Regions from separate parts of the Enterococcus sp. JNUCC 77 genome, predicted to be linked through region 1. Evidence: a T-box and tRNA genes for the amino acid it is inferred to sense, from the RefSeq annotation. Region 1 holds a T-box; the other holds one or more tRNA genes.
What was found. A T-box is a leader RNA that pairs with one kind of tRNA and senses whether it is charged. The one in region 1 lies ahead of proS (proline--tRNA ligase), so its partner is inferred to be a tRNA-Pro.
Positions count from the first base shown of each region.

Region 2: it encodes a tRNA-Pro, which carries the amino acid that the T-box ahead of proS (proline--tRNA ligase) is inferred to sense. The anticodon was not compared.

Region 1 is NZ_JBTHIG010000002.1:729,271-737,557, reverse strand. It holds gene ACVWNY_RS16630 (glycerol dehydrogenase) at 1-282, opposite strand, end outside; gene ACVWNY_RS16625 (SHOCT domain-containing protein) at 448-993, shown strand; gene ACVWNY_RS16620 (hypothetical protein) at 1,182-1,508, opposite strand; gene ACVWNY_RS16615 (helix-turn-helix domain-containing protein) at 1,522-1,920, opposite strand; gene ACVWNY_RS16610 (helix-turn-helix domain-containing protein) at 2,024-2,905, opposite strand; T-box leader at 3,011-3,206, shown strand; gene proS (proline--tRNA ligase) at 3,249-4,688, shown strand; gene ACVWNY_RS16600 (lipopolysaccharide biosynthesis protein) at 4,705-6,132, opposite strand; gene ACVWNY_RS16595 (Stealth CR1 domain-containing protein) at 6,144-7,130, opposite strand; gene ACVWNY_RS16590 (glycosyltransferase) at 7,117-8,022, opposite strand; gene ACVWNY_RS16585 (O-antigen ligase family protein) at 8,001-8,287, opposite strand, start outside.
Region 2 is NZ_JBTHIG010000001.1:26,173-34,459, reverse strand. It holds gene ACVWNY_RS00180 (hypothetical protein) at 1-1,501, opposite strand, end outside; gene ACVWNY_RS00175 (ATP-dependent Clp protease ATP-binding subunit) at 1,619-4,114, opposite strand; gene ACVWNY_RS00170 (CtsR family transcriptional regulator) at 4,120-4,587, opposite strand; tRNA gene ACVWNY_RS00165 (tRNA-Pro) at 4,723-4,796, opposite strand; tRNA gene ACVWNY_RS00160 (tRNA-Arg) at 4,816-4,889, opposite strand; tRNA gene ACVWNY_RS00155 (tRNA-Leu) at 4,907-4,992, opposite strand; tRNA gene ACVWNY_RS00150 (tRNA-Gly) at 5,016-5,087, opposite strand; tRNA gene ACVWNY_RS00145 (tRNA-Thr) at 5,115-5,187, opposite strand; tRNA gene ACVWNY_RS00140 (tRNA-Leu) at 5,199-5,280, opposite strand; tRNA gene ACVWNY_RS00135 (tRNA-Lys) at 5,290-5,362, opposite strand; tRNA gene ACVWNY_RS00130 (tRNA-Val) at 5,366-5,438, opposite strand; rRNA gene rrf (5S ribosomal RNA) at 5,455-5,570, opposite strand; rRNA gene ACVWNY_RS00120 (23S ribosomal RNA) at 5,654-8,287, opposite strand, start outside.

The DNA.
Region 1 (8,287 bases):
TCCTCCACCTAAGCCAATGACTACTTCAACCGATGCATCTTTAGCAGTCATAGTCATCCGTTCAATTTCTTTTAAAGAACTTTCACCTTGAAAAATTTCCTTTGCCACGTCAAACTGCTGGTTAGTTAAATCTTCTGCCAGCGTTGCTCCGACAATCTTCCAAACCATCTCATCAGTGATAATTAAAACTTTCTGACCCAATTCTTTTAAATAAGCTGGACTTCTTTTTAAAGCATTCTCACCTTGTACGTAACGAGATGGGCTAGCAAATATTTTATCCATAAATCATAGCTCCTCTTTTTTTCTTTAGCTGAATGGTACCAGTTAATCAAATAATGTCAAATAGACGGATAATTTTAAGTCCGGATGATTTTTTTATGAGCTATTTAAGCTTAAGTCTGGTATATTTAGATGAAGTTTTCAAAAGGATGTTTGGAAGGAGAAAAAATGAAAGAAGATTTAAAAGAAGAGTTGCCTAAGTCTACCGCTCGAACAATTTTGACGATTAGTTGGTGGATTGGTACAGGTTGCGGGATCTTGGCATTTTTATTCGGACTAATTATTGTATCGGGAATGATGCTGGATAGTTATTACTATTACGATTATTATGCACAAGGTGCCATGATGTTTACCTCAGTCTTGATGTTTCTAGTGGTTGTTGGATTTGTGGCCTTTCAAGTAGTTGCTTATATAGGTTTAAAAAAAGTGCCGATGTCACAAGGTTGGAATATTTTTTATCTAGTCAGTGCCATTTTAGCGATGAATGTGTTAAAAATTGTCGGTGCAGCTTTAGCCTTGTCTGAGTATAAAAAAGGGACCTCACCGAATAATGTCTTTGAAAAAATTTATCCGGTGGAAGAATCCACTCCGAAAGCCCCAGCTGTAAAAGATTTAAGTAAAGAAATTTTAGAGCTAATTGAACTAAAAGAAGCTGGCTTATTGACGGAAGAAGAATTTGCGATCGCCAAAGCTAAAGTTCTCGATAAACTATAATTTTTAAGCACTTTTCGAAGTGCTTTTTTGATTGAAAAAAATGGGACAAAAGTTATAACAGCTTCAAATTGTCCAGAAGTTATATAGCTAAAGCTTCATTCTTACCTTCAAAAAATTACTAAACCACGAAAGTAAGTACACCCTTGCTTGGATAACTCATCTGTAAAAAAAGCTAATGTGACAACTATTTATCTTATTCCTCGAATCAAATTAGCTAACATCATTAAAAAAACTGCCAATTCCAATCCCATTAAGCAATAAATTTTACGTTTGATTCCTAGAAATTTTAAATTTTGCTCCGCTGTCAAAAAGCTAGTCGTTTTTCGTCGCTTAAATAAATATAAGAATAAACCACTGCTGTTTTGTCCACTTGTAGCAAATAATGACCATAATTTCGGATGGGCAATGTCGCGGCTTTTGGCATCTAATAAAACTAACTGGTACAAATAATAATATAGAAAGACGCTAGTGACTAAAATCACACCGATACACACTATGAAAACTGCTTCAATCATAAACTTCTCACTCCTAAATTTTTTTAATAATCAGATAGAAGATGGAAAAAGAATTAATCCCAATCAAGGCAAAAATACCAAATAAAAGAATTTCATTTATTGGACCCAAAAATGAAAGCGACAGCATCAACAAAATATTGATGCCAAGTAATAAAATAAATAGCTTTAAATAACGATTCACATTGGTATTATCTTGTAAATGATGGACCATTTTAACATCTCCTTTCAATAATTCGTCTAATGACAACTGATAAATTTCCGACAAACGAATCACTCGCTCAATGTCAGGATAACTGCGTCCGTTTTCCCAATTTGAAATGGTTTGACGAGTAATTCCTAACGCTTCCGCTACTTCATCTTGCGTTAAATGAAGTTCGTTTCGTCGTTGCTTAATGCGCATCCCAACTTCCATCTGATACCCTCATTTTCTATTATTTGTCACTTCTATTAAATCAAATTTCTTTGCTAATGACGATAAAATCTTTTACCAAGTACGTAAAAAAGCTTTTACATCGTTAATTTTGGTAATTTTTCCGATATTTTAAAGGCGTTAAACCTACTCTCCTTTTAAATGCTTGAATAAAACTAGACGCATCTTTAAAACCCGTTTGAATAGCTATTTGTTCAACTGTTAGCTCAGTTTGTAATAATTTTTCAGCGGCTTTTTTTATTCTATACTGCAACAAATATTCATAAGGCGAATAATCGGTAAATTTTTTAAAAGAACGCGTACACTCAGAAATAGAAATGTGTGCTGCTTGAGCCATTTCAGAAAGCCGAAGTTCTCGCATATAATTTTCTTGAACAAAATTTAATAACGATTGCATTCGTTTCTGATGCTGTAACTGTTTTTTATCCGCAGGTAATGATAACTGTTCTTGAGCTTGAATAATTTCTTGCCAGCAGCTTACTAACAAAACAGCAATTTGATATTCCCAAGCAAAATCGCTTTGATTTAAATAAATTTGATTAATCTGTTTGATTTGAGACAAAATTTTTTCCTGACTAAGATCGCCTTGATTCAAATGTAACCATCTTTGTTGCTTAAGGTAAGGTAAAACATATTTTTGCTCCATTAAGCTTCCTAGAAAGAATGATAAAATTTTAGTTTGGACATTTAAGCTATAATAACTGCCGTCGGTCTGCATCGTTTTAGTTGTATGTAGAACTTCTGGTGAAATAAATAATCCCTCACCTTCTGCTAAAAAAACTAGCTCACCGTTTACTTGCATCCGTAAAGGCCCCTTTTCAGCAATTGTAAATTGTAACTCTTCGTGCCAGTGAAGATCATCAAATCCCCGACCTTTAGGGGTCATAGAAAATTGGTTTACGCGATAGATTTCGAAAGGAAAAGTTGAATATTTATATTTATTTTCTTCATGTAAACGATTATCCAATTTAGGCACCTCCAATTTTTAACAAGTATAACTTAATTTGAGCAGATTTTTATATTTTTGGAGAAAATAATCTGACTTTTTTACGTATAATCTTGATAAGCTAGCTTCAACAATTTAATTTAGCTTAGTAAATATGAATTGATTTTCAGAGAGTCGATGTTGCTGCGAATTCGATAATCAATCAAATTGAACCTACTAAATTTTTGGCTAGCAAACTAGTCCGTATTCTTGCGTTAAAAGATTTGAGTTGGGTTGCAGGCAACCAATCAAGGTGGTACCGCGAAGCAAATTCGTCCTTTTTTTATAGGACGAGTTTGCTTTTTTTATCAAAGGAGGAAAAAACATGACCAATTTACAAACAGAGGATTTTTCAAAATGGTATTTACAAACGATTCAACAAGCAGAATTAATGAGTTATTCGGAGGTGCGAGGCTGTATCGTTTTTCGTCCAGATGGTTTTGAATTATGGGAGAGAATCCAGCAAGAAGTTAATCGCTATTTACAATCTGAAGACATTCGAAACGTTTATTTTCCTATGTTAATTCCTAAAAGCTATTTTATGAAAGAAGCAGAGCACGTTGAAGGTTTTGCTCCAGAATTACCATGGGTAACAGAAGTTGGAAATGAAAAGTTGGAAGAACCGTACGCATTACGCCCCACTTCTGAAACTATGATTGGGCAATCTTTTCATGAATGGATTAAATCTTATCGCGATTTACCATATGAGATTAATCAATGGGCGAATGTTTTTCGCTGGGAAAAGAAAACACTGCCCTTTTTACGGACATCAGAATTTTTGTGGCATGAGGGACATACAGCCCATGCTAACGAAGCAGATGCAAGGAAAAGAACATTACATGTATTGAACTTTTATGTTGAGCTACTAGAAAAATTTTTAGCCATCCCGGTTTACGTAGGGAAAAAAACACCTTCAGAACGTTTTGCTGGAGCGGTAGACACGTATTCTGTCGAGGCCATGATGCAAGATGGGAAAGCAGTTCAAGCAGGTACCTCCCATTACCTAGGTACGAAATTTGCAGAAGCATTTGATATTCGTTTCTTAAATCAAAAAAATCAACATACGTTGGTCCATACAACCTCATGGGCAGTTTCTACTCGTTTAATTGGTTCACTAATCATGGTTCATGGTGATGAGCAAGGTTTGGTTTTACCACCAAAGATTGCTCCAACCCAAGTAATTTTAATTCCAGTCGGTCCATATAAAAAAGAACCAAAAATTTTAACCAAATTAAATGAACTTAAAGAGCAATTAAAGACTGTGGGAATTCGTGTTCGCTTAGATGACTCTGATAATACTGCCGGTTTCAAATTTAATAAATGGGAACAAAAAGGTGCTGTCGTTCAATTGGAGTTGGGGCCTCGAGACCTGGTTAAAAATAGTATCACTTTAAAAATGCGAGACTTAACAGAAAAAGAGACCGTTTCTTTAGAACAATTAGTACCTACCATTGAGAAGTATATGAATGACATGCAACAACGATTATTAGAAAAAGCCCGGCAACGTGCTACAAGCAATGAATACACAAATATTCAGACTCTCCAAGAGTTAAAAGATCATATTAAAAACTGTCGTGAAACCAAAAAAACACCTGGATTTGTTTTAATCGGATGGGATGGTTCAACAGAAACAGAAGCAATCATAAAAGCTGAAACAGGATTTACAACCCGCATTATTCCTTTTCAAGCACCGGTGGAAAAAGAATTTGACTTAGTCAGTGGAAAGCCAGCAAAATATACTGTTTGGATTGCTCGGGCATACTAAATAAGTACGGCTCAAACTATAGAGCCGTACTTGTTTTTTTTATTAAAACTAAAAAATAACTCAGACTATCTCGCGTGCGCCACAGATTAATCAATAGATAAGCACCATACAAAGCGAAATAAACTATAAAACTCACAAGAGGTGTCAGCAATAGATTTCCAAACACAAAAGCTGTCACCAAAATAAGTTCTTGAATATTTTGTTTACCCACCTTTATTTCCAATTGTCCTGTCAGCATTTTTTCCGCGAAGATACACCTAAATACTAAGCTCAATAAAATAACTCCGACTGTTAGAAGGATATTGTGAAAAATAAAAACAGTTAGTGCACTTAAAGCAGTCGATAAAAATAAAGTTGTTAGATTAACCATAAGAATCGTCCGTTCTTGACGCATGGTTTTTAAATAAGTATTGACTAACAAAGCCATTCTGCCTTCATAAATGACGGTGGGAAAAAGAACACCCATATAAATTAAGCTGGCTTGATACTGAGGCAGCCACAAGTTTAATAAATAAGAAATCGGCTGGTAGGTTAATAAAATAGCAAAAGTGATTGGTACAAAAACGTTACGGATGGTTTGATACAATTGTGGCAATTGTTCTTGATTGGTTCTTCTTAATAAAGGAAACATCACCACACCAACTGCATTAATAAAAGTCATAAATAGATTGGACATACTCAAAGTAAATGAAAGCTTACCAAACGTATTGATGCTCCAACTGCGCTCCACAAAAATTCTAGTAATCCCTAAAATAAACATCGAAGCCAGATTGCTAATTAACAAATTACTGCCAATTTTTAAATTATCCCCAATCTCAAATTGGAGAAATTTTAATTTCAAGACTTTTCCCTTCAGCAAATCCCGAATCAAATACATCCCCCATAAAGTGACTAGCCCTTTTGCTAACACATCAAAAGCCAGCAACCAAATAAAATCCCGCCCACCAGCAAGTAAATAACCAACTAAAAATAAAAGATATAAATAGCGATCACTGCGGGAAAGTTGGGCATATTCTTTAAAACGATTGGTGGATTCCAAAATATATAAAATAAACGTCCGGCTATTGGTTACTACTAAAAGAATCGCGGTAAACAACAAAACAATCCCTTTATTATTATTCAATATTATTCCGTACCCACCAACAATCAAGGTTAAGAAGGTCTCAAAAATCATTAAATACCAAAATTGACTACCGAGGGATTTTTTGTCCAATTCTTGGTAATACTTCCCGCCGGTTTTTAAATAAATTCCATCAAGCCAGCCAAAATGAAAGAAGCCTACATAAGTGCCATAAAAAACATACAATTGCCAATAACTATACGCTTCAGTAGAAATAAATTTTGGCACCACAATATTTAAGATCAGTGAAATACCTAACACTAAAAAATTAGCAGATAAGGTATAGCGTAGATTCTTGAGTAAATTTTTGGTTTTTGTATTCATTCAAGCTCCTTTTATTTTTCAAATGCAGATTTTTCAGGATAGCGATTGTCAAAAGCGGTCAAAATCATTTCTTTGGCTCTATTAAAATTTTTCAAAAAATCATTATCATTTAGACAAACCAAGGAATGTTTTCCTTGATTAATTTCTCTTTCAATATCAATCGGTAACTCACCAATCAGATAATTTTTTCCGACAGAAATAGGTTGTGGCTCAAAATTACCGCTGGCTAATTGCCAATACCGCATTAACCAATGACTTATATCGTCACTTTCACGAAAACGATGCTGAGAAATCCTCTCCAATTCAGCTTGCTCAATTTGCCAAACATCTTCAAAAGTACTTTTTAAATAAGCGACCGGCAAGTGGGGATCGTAAAAACCCAATACACCTTGCCAAGGAAGAACACAAAAATTTTTCAACAATTGGCGGCCATATTTCAGATTAAAGTATTGAGAAAAATGTCCTTTTAGAATGCTTTGCTTTGAAAAATGTTGATTAATCAATTGATTCATTTTTAGAATGACGGTGTCTAATGAATTAGCTTGTGGCACTAAAGGACTAAAAATTCCAAAGTCTCGCGGTTTACCAGCTGAAAAGAAATCCGTAGGACGCATTTGTCGATTTAAAAACATATCATCATTAAATAAAACAAACTGCGAACTCAATTCTTTAATTCGATGAATATGAAGTTCAATCACATTAGAATTATACGTAGGTAGGTATTCTGCAGGAATATAATCCTCATGACGAACATGAACCAGCTTGGGATGCGCAGTGTTTAACCAACTGGGTAAATGTCCTTCTGTGATCAAAAAGATTCGATTGACCCAAGGGGCATTTTTTTCCACACTACGAAACCAATAATGTAAAAATTGCCAATTTCGATAACGGGCTTCACTGTTTAATAACGGATTTTTTGTTTGATAATGGGCTTTTTTAGTTTGCCAAATTGGGTCATTACCATCGACCCAGGTCACAACAAAATCAATTTTCTCCATTTTTTTGCCTCTTTTCTAATAACCAATCTTGCCACGAATAAATCAATTTTCGTTCTAATAATCCTGCATAAGCAAAAAAGGAAAAAACATTTTTCTGCCAAGTTGATACTTGTAAATAATGGTTTAAGTAATAACGTATACTAGAGAAATAAATTTCTTGTTGTTTTAATTTGCTGATTTGTTTTTTGGTAGTCGTTCCGTGGTCATGAAAATAGACAAATCGACTGTCTAAAAAATTCCTATAACTATGCGCTCGTAATTTATAACTTAAAATTCGTTCTTCACAGTACAAAAACGTCGTTTCATCCAAATAGCCAATCTCTTCTAGCGCTTCAGCTGAAATAGCAAAAAATGAGCCTGGCAATACATCTACAGGGATTAATTTTTTTTCGTCTGGTAAGCTGCCGTAACTATTTCTTTTTTTAAAAAATTTATTCAAGATTAAACTAGTTGCCAGTAAATCTGAGCCATAACTAGGTAACTGCCAGCCGGAATTGTAAGCTTGCGATTTTTCTTTTGTCAGCATGATGGGTGCGACAATCCCAGTTTTTTTAGGCAAATCAGCTAAATTTTTGATAAACTGATCCAAGTCTTCCTCACTTATTGCAATATCAGGATTAGCAATTAAAAAAAATTGGGGCTTAAAATGCTTCAATCCATAAAAAATTCCGAAATTATTACCGGCGCTATAGCCCCCATTTTTTGTTGCTTGGATCACATGAACTTTTTTGTTTCGCAAACGCCACAAATATTCGTAAGAACGATCAGTTGAAGCATTATCTACCACTATAATTTGATCAATCTGGCGGCGTTCCTCCATAATTTTCACAAAATTACTAGTTTCTTGGTAGTTATTGTAATTTAAAACAATTAAGTTAACGAAGTTTTCCAAATGGACACCTGTTCTTTCTTAGCTAAATAACCGATAAATACACATAAGAATCCACCATTTTCCAAAGTAAAAATGCCAGTAGTCGTATAAGTTGTGACTAAAATAATTAAGAAAACTGCTAACAGTAAACGATTTTCAAAACTATTTTTACGTAAAATTGCGCCGAAAGCCGTTAAACTATTCAATCCTAAAAAGGCCAAATAAATAATAACACCAAGAACGCCCTGTTTTATCAAAATAGTGAAATAACCATTATGTAAAAAAG
Region 2 (8,287 bases), on a different contig from region 1:
CAATTTCTGATAAATCCGTATATTTTAATGGTTGGCCGTTTTGACTTAATTGCGTGCGGCGATAGACAATTACCGGCAAACGAGCCATGCCAGCTGTTTTACTCTCCCAAGTGACCGTCAATTCACCATTTTTAGCGGTTTTTTCAAAATTCTTATCGTTTAAAATTATTTGTTCTCCATATAATTGGTAACTATTTTTCTGATCGCTGTCATAGGTTGGCAAATAGTCTGGACTAGATTTTTGCATATCTTCTAAAGCCAGCTGTAAATCTTTACTGTAAAAATCCTTTTTGGTTTCCTCAACGTTTTTCATCCGATAAGTATGAGGTTTATTTAAAGAAATATTATCCCATCGAGCCAAGCGCAAATTAATTGTTGAAATCGATCCGAGGACACTCAGCAAACAAATGACTGCCATCACTCCATGCCACCAGCGTTTGAACATCAATTGCTCCAACATACTAGCTGCAAAAAATAAGAACAACATCGTAAAAGGCTCAAAGAAACGGAACGGAAATTGAATCAAAGACACAAAAGGTACATGATGCTGGACTAAAAAAGTCCACGGAATCAAACTAGTCGACAACAATAAAAAGAACAAGCTCGTGCCTAGCAACTGTTTGGTAAAGCCTTGAATTTTTTTATGGGTCACAATAAAGATCAGTAGCATCACAATTACTAAAGGTACTAGTATTTGCGGATAATCCAACCAATAACTTCCTTTTAAATTAATTGCCTTGTCACTCATATGATAATTAACAAACGGAAACTGCAAATGATTACCTAAATTCATCATTAATAGACTAGCCCAGACATTGACTGTTAATAATACATACAGCCCGATTGCTTTTACAAGTTGCCATAGTGTTTTTTTAATATCTGACTTTATTAAATAGCTAATGAAAAAAGGTATATAAATCCAACCTAACATAATAGCCGACAACATATGAATCTGGGTCAATACTGCTACACTCAAAGCTACTTTTACTACTGGAAAACGATGCCGCATACTCATATCGACAATCGGCAACAAACATAAAGGCATCAAGCTAGTTCCCCAACTGGTAAAGCCTTGATTAATCGTCCAATATAAAACCGTATAAGTAGTCATAAAAATAATTGCTGTCAATGTCGCCAAAGGTCGTTTAACTTTTCCATAACGTAATAAGCCATACATAGAGAAACCTGAAACTAAATATAAAATAAAATTCGACAGGATTTGATAGCGAAACCAAGTCCCTGCCGCTAAAACTAATAATCCTTGAAAATAAGCAAATACCGGTCCATAGACCGCATTAACCACTCGGGCAGACTGCTGAAAACCATACAATGAAATAAACGGTGAAAAATTATGATGTTTTATCTGCATCGCAGTCTCATAAAAACGATTGTAATGAAAAAGCGCGTCCGCCCCTAATACCATATTTTGACTAATAAAATGCGGCATAATAAATAAAATTGCTACCAACACAATGATCCCTGGATAAATTGCACGTTTCATTTACTCAACTCCTCCGCCTTATTGTACCGAAGTTAGCATTTTTTGAACAATAAAATGATAGATTTGAGAAAAAATTAAAAAAAACAAGACTGTCTTCTGACAGTCTCGTTCTCGTCATTATACTTTAGCTGGAACTTTTTCTTCAGTAGCATTTTTTACCGTCAAAGTAATCTTTCCTTTGCTGGCACCAATAGTCACTGAATCACCTAATTGAATTAAGCCCGACAATAAAGCTTCAGCCAGACGGTCTTCGACTTCTTTTTGGAGTGCCCGACGAATTGGTCGTGCGCCATATTCCGGATCAAAACCAACTTTTCCAATCACATCGATTGCTGCCGGTGTAATTTTAACTTTGATTTCGTGCTCGGTCATCCGCTCAACAATTGACTGGCTCATGATTTTCACGATTTCATGAATTTGATCTTGATTAAGGGATTGGAATACTAGTGTTTCATCAATTCGGTTTAAGAATTCTGGACGATAAGTCCGTTTCAATTCTTCAAAAATACGTTTTTCCATGCTGACATGATCTTGCATGATATCTTTAGCTCCAAAGCCGACACTCTTTTCTTCGCGGACTTCTCTGGCGCCGATATTTGATGTCATAATTAAAATTGTATTTCTAAAGTCTACTCGCCGACCCTTTGCATCGGTTAAGTAGCCATCATCTAAAACTTGTAATAAGATATTGAAAACATCTGGATGGGCTTTTTCAACTTCATCTAGCAAAATGACAGCATAAGGTTTTTGACGGATTTTTTCAGTTAGCTGACCACCTTCGTCATAACCAACATATCCTGGCGGTGAACCAATCAACCGACTCGTACTGAATTTTTCCATATATTCAGACATATCTACTCGAATCAATGATTCTTCAGAACCAAACATCGCTTCTGCTAATGCTTTCGCCAATTCTGTTTTACCCACACCAGTTGGACCTAAGAACATAAATGAGCCAATTGGTCGGTTTGGATCTTTCAGACCACTCCGAGCCCGACGAATTGCCCGCGAAATAGCTTTAACGGCATCTTCTTGTCCTACCACACGTTTATGCAATACATTTTCTAAATCCAATAACCGTTGACTTTCTTTTTTCTCTAATTGTTGCAATGGCACACCGGTCCACTGAGAAACCACTGCAGCGACATCTTCTTCTGTTACTTCATTCGCATAGCCTTTTTCTTGTTTGGCTTCTTTTAAAGCTTCTGCTTCAACAGCCTGTGCCATTTGCTTTTCTTTCAAACGTAGACGAGCAGCTGATTCAAAGTCTTGGTTTTGAATCGCTTTTTCTTTTTCTGCTGATAAGTTTTCTAATTCTTGTTTCAATTCTACCAATTCAGATTCTTCATCTGTCGTATCTAAGCGGACTTTCGCACCACTTTCATCCATTAAGTCAATGGCTTTATCTGGTAGTTGACGAGAATTAATATAACGAACTGATAAAGATACCGCCGCATGTAATGCTTCGTCAGTAATCTTAATCCCATGATGTTCTTCATAACGTGGGCGTAAGCCTTTTAAGATTTCTTCTGCTTCTTCAGGAGTTGGTTCTTCCACCTGTACCCGGGCAAAACGACGTTCCAATGCAGAATCTTTTTCAATATATTTTTGATACTCATCTAAAGTCGTGGCACCAATTGTTTGCAATTCACCACGAGCCAAAGCTGGTTTCAAAATATTTGAAGCATCGATCGCACCTTCTGCACCACCGGCACCAATTAAAGTATGCAGTTCATCAATAAATAAAATAATTTGGCCATCGTTATAGATTTCATCAATCACTTTTTTCAAACGATCCTCAAATTCACCACGATACTTTGTACCCGCTACTAATGCGCCCATATCTAACATCATTAGACGTTTTCCACGCATGTCTTCTGGCACATCATCCGTAATTATTCGTTGAGCTAAGCCTTCTACAATGGCTGTCTTACCAACACCGGGTTCACCCACTAAAACTGGATTATTTTTAGTTCGGCGACTTAAAATTTGAACAACACGACGAACTTCACTATCGCGACCTACCACTGGATCTAAACGTTTTTCCCGAGCTAGTTTGGTCATATCACGAGCCAAACTATCAAGCGTTGGCGTCCCTTGTGAATTGGTTGTCGCTTGTTTCGCTGGTTTTCTACGATTGTTTTGACCATTGCTACCAGTCATCGATTCGTTGACGCCCATTTTACGTAATAGCAATTGACGCATCTTAGGTAAGCTTAATCCAAGATTGACTAAAATATGAGAAGCCAAAATCTCATCATCCCGCAGTAAGCCCAATAAAATATGTTCAGTTCCAACCAATTTAGCATTGAAACGTTTGGCTTCATCATCAGCAAAAATCAAAATTTGTTTTGCTCGCGGTGAATAAGGTAAATAACTACCTTCTGCATAATTGGTCACTGAACCATAACCAGTCATATTTTCAATTTCTTCACGAATATCTGCTTCTGTAGAATTCATTTGACGCAAGGTTTTTCCGGCAATTCCCTGTTGTTCAATAACTAAAGCCAATAATAAATGCTCTGAACCAACTGAACGATGTTTAAAATACTTCGCTTCTTGTTGGGCAATCGTCAAGACTGCTTTCGCTCTTTCAGTATATAATTGATCCATCTATTTCACTCCTTTTTTTCATAACTCAAACGTTCTAAAAATCCATGTAATACACGCGCCCGTAATCTATTTTCAATTTGACTAATTCCCAATGTGTTTTTCGACAATGCACTCAGCATTAAATTTCCTTCATTTTCCGTCACAATTTTCTCTTCAAATAATTTTTGAATAATTCCAAAAGCATTTGCTTCCGAAATTTCCGTTCCAAAAGAATTCATTAACTGTTCTAAGAAATAGTGTTGATCGGAAATCTGTACTTTGCTAATCCGAATATAACCACCGCCACCTCGCTTACTTTCAACAATATATCCCCTCTGAAAAGTAAAACGAGTATTGATCACGTAATTAATTTGGGAAGGTACGCAATTAAACAATTGAGCCATTTCCGCTCGCCTGATTTCAATTATTTCATGGTCTTCTAAGATACCCTTCAAATATGCTTCGATTGAATCTGAGGTATTTCGACTCACTATTATCCTCTCCCATTATCTATTTCTGTTGACTATTTCTGACCTTAATTATAACGAATTTAGCATGTGAAAGAAAGAGTAATAGCTTATCTGTTTAAAAATGAGTAAAAAAAATAGAAGGTTTTCACCTTCTAAGAATCGGGAAGACAGGATTCGAACCTGCGACCCCTTGGTCCCAAACCAAGTGCTCTACCAAGCTGAGCTACTTCCCGTAAAAATAAAAAAAGACTACGCGCCCAAGAGGAGTCGAACCCCTAACCTTTTGATCCGTAGTCAAACACTCTATCCAGTTGAGCTATGGGCGCATCATTATTCGTACTAATGCCGAGGACCGGAATCGAACCGGTACGGTGATCACTCACCGCAGGATTTTAAGTCCTGTGCGTCTGCCAGTTCCGCCACCCCGGCATGTCCCTGGTCTTTTCAGAGAAAGCGGAAAACGGGGTTCGAACCCGCGACCCCCACCTTGGCAAGGTGGTGCTCTACCACTGAGCTATTTCCGCAAACTTTCGTTGCTTTTCTTAAAAAAGTGCCGGCTAAAGGACTTGAACCCTCGACCCTCTGATTACAAATCAGATGCTCTACCAACTGAGCTAAGCCGGCGTTTTATTTAATGCGGGTGAAGGGACTTGAACCCCCACGCCCGAAGGCGCTAGATCCTAAATCTAGTGCGTCTGCCAATTCCGCCACACCCGCATATCTTTATGAGCCGTACAGGGCTCGAACCTGTGACCCTCTGATTAAAAGTCAGATGCTCTACCAACTGAGCTAACGGCTCATATGGAGGTTAACGGGTTCGAACCGCTGACCCTCTGCTTGTAAGGCAGATGCTCTCCCAGCTGAGCTAAACCTCCATAAATCAAAAAATTCGCGTGGCGACGTCCTACTCTCACAAGGGGCAACCCCTCACTACGATCGGCGCTAAAAAGCTTAACTTCTGTGTTCGACATGGGAACAGGTGTATCCTTCTTGCTATCGCCACCACACTATTTAGTTGAGTAAACTTCGCTCACTCAAAACTGGATCAAAAAACATTCCATCTTTTTTTAACTTCCGAGTCCATTTTATCTTGGTTAAGTCCTCGATCGATTAGTATCAGTCCGCTCCGTACATCACTGCACTTCCACTTCTGACCTATCTACCTGATCTTCTCTCAGGGATCTTACTTTCTTTAAGAAATGGGAAATCTCATCTTGAGGTGGGCTTCACACTTAGATGCTTTCAGCGTTTATCCCTTCCCTACATAGCTACCCAGCGATGCCTTTGGCAAGACAACTGGTACACCAGCGGTAAGTCCATCCCGGTCCTCTCGTACTAAGGACAGATCCTCTCAAATTTCCAACGCCCGCGACGGATAGGGACCGAACTGTCTCACGACGTTCTGAACCCAGCTCGCGTGCCGCTTTAATGGGCGAACAGCCCAACCCTTGGGACCGACTACAGCCCCAGGATGCGACGAGCCGACATCGAGGTGCCAAACCTCCCCGTCGATGTGGACTCTTGGGGGAGATAAGCCTGTTATCCCCAGGGTAGCTTTTATCCGTTGAGCGATGGCCCTTCCATGCGGAACCACCGGATCACTAAGCCCGACTTTCGTCCCTGCTCGACTTGTAGGTCTCGCAGTCAAGCTCCCTTGTGCCTTTACACTCTGCGAATGATTTCCAACCATTCTGAGGGAACCTTTGGGCGCCTCCGTTACTCTTTAGGAGGCGACCGCCCCAGTCAAACTGCCCATCTGACACTGTCTCCCATCACGATTAGTGATGCGGGTTAGAGTGGCCATAACACAAGGGTAGTATCCCACCATTGCCTCCGTCGAAACTAGCGTCCCGACTTCTACGGCTCCTACCTATCCTGTACATGTGGTACAGACACTCAATATCAAACTGCAGTAAAGCTCCATGGGGTCTTTCCGTCCTGTCGCGGGTAACCTGCATCTTCACAGGTACTAAAATTTCACCGAGTCTCTCGTTGAGACAGTGCCCAAATCGTTACGCCTTTCGTGCGGGTCGGAACTTACCCGACAAGGAATTTCGCTACCTTAGGACCGTTATAGTTACGGCCGCCGTTTACTGGGGCTTCAATTCGTACCTTCGCTTACGCTAAGCACTCCTCTTAACCTTCCAGCACCGGGCAGGCGTCAGCCCCTATACTTCATCTTTCGATTTTGCAGAGACCTGTGTTTTTGATAAACAGTCGCTTGGGCCTATTCACTGCGGCTGATCGTTAGATCAGCACCCCTTCTCCCGAAGTTACGGGGTCATTTTGCCGAGTTCCTTAACGAGAGTTCGCTCGCTCACCTTAGGATACTCTCCTCGACTACCTGTGTCGGTTTACGGTACGGGTCATTGTTTTCTCACTAGAAGCTTTTCTTGGCAGTGTGACATCAGAAACTTCGGTACTTGTATTTCCCTCCCCATCACAACTTGTCCTTATAAAGATAAGCATTTGACTCATCTTAAGACTCATTGCTTAGACAGACATTTCCAATCGTCTGATTTCTTAGCCTACTGCGTCCCTCCATTGCTCAAACAAAAACAACGAGTACAGGAATATCAACCTGTTATCCATCGCCTACGCCTTTCGGCCTCGGCTTAGGTCCCGACTAACCCTGGGCGGACGAGCCTTCCCCAGGAAACCTTAGTCATACGGTGGACAGGATTCTCACCTGTCTTTCGCTACTCATACCGGCATTCTCACTTCTAAGCGCTCCAGCAGTCCTCACGGTCTACCTTCAACGCCCTTAGAACGCTCTCCTACCATTACACCCTAAGGTGTAATCCACAGCTTCGGTAATATGTTTAGCCCCGGTACATTTTCGGCGCAGGGTCACTCGACTAGTGAGCTATTACGCACTCTTTAAATGGTGGCTGCTTCTAAGCCAACATCCTAGTTGTCTGTGCAACCCCACATCCTTTTCCACTTAACATATATTTTGGGACCTTAGCTGGTGGTCTGGGCTGTTTCCCTTTCGACTATGGATCTTATCACTCACAGTCTGACTCCCAGAGATAAATGTATGGCATTCGGAGTTTATCTGAATTCGGTAACCCGAGATGGGCCCCTAGTCCAAACAGTGCTCTACCTCCATCATTCTTACTCTGAGGCTAGCCCTAAAGCTATTTCGGAGAGAACCAGCTATCTCCAAGTTCGTTTGGAATTTCTCCGCTACCCACACCTCATCCCCGCACTTTTCAACGTACGTGGGTTCGGTCCTCCAGTGCGTTTTACCGCACCTTCAACCTGGACATGGGTAGATCACATGGTTTCGGGTCTACGACCACATACTCATTCGCCCTATTCAGACTCGCTTTCGCTACGGCTCCGTCTCTTCGACTTAACCTCGCATGGGATCGTAACTCGCCGGTTCATTCTACAAAAGGCACGCCATCACCCATTAACGGGCTTTGACTTGTTGTAGGCACACGGTTTCAGGATCTATTTCACTCCCCTTCCGGGGTGCTTTTCACCTTTCCCTCACGGTACTGGTTCACTATCGGTCACTAGGGAGTATTTAGCCTTGGGAGATGGTCCTCCCGGATTCCGACGGAATTCCTCGTGTTCCGCCGTACTCAGGATCCTCCTAGGTGTGATTCAAATTTCATCTACGGGGCTTTTACCCTGTCTCGCAGACCTTTCCAGGTCCTTCGATTATTTCAATCAACTACCATATCGGAGTCCTACAACCCCAAGAGGCAAGCCT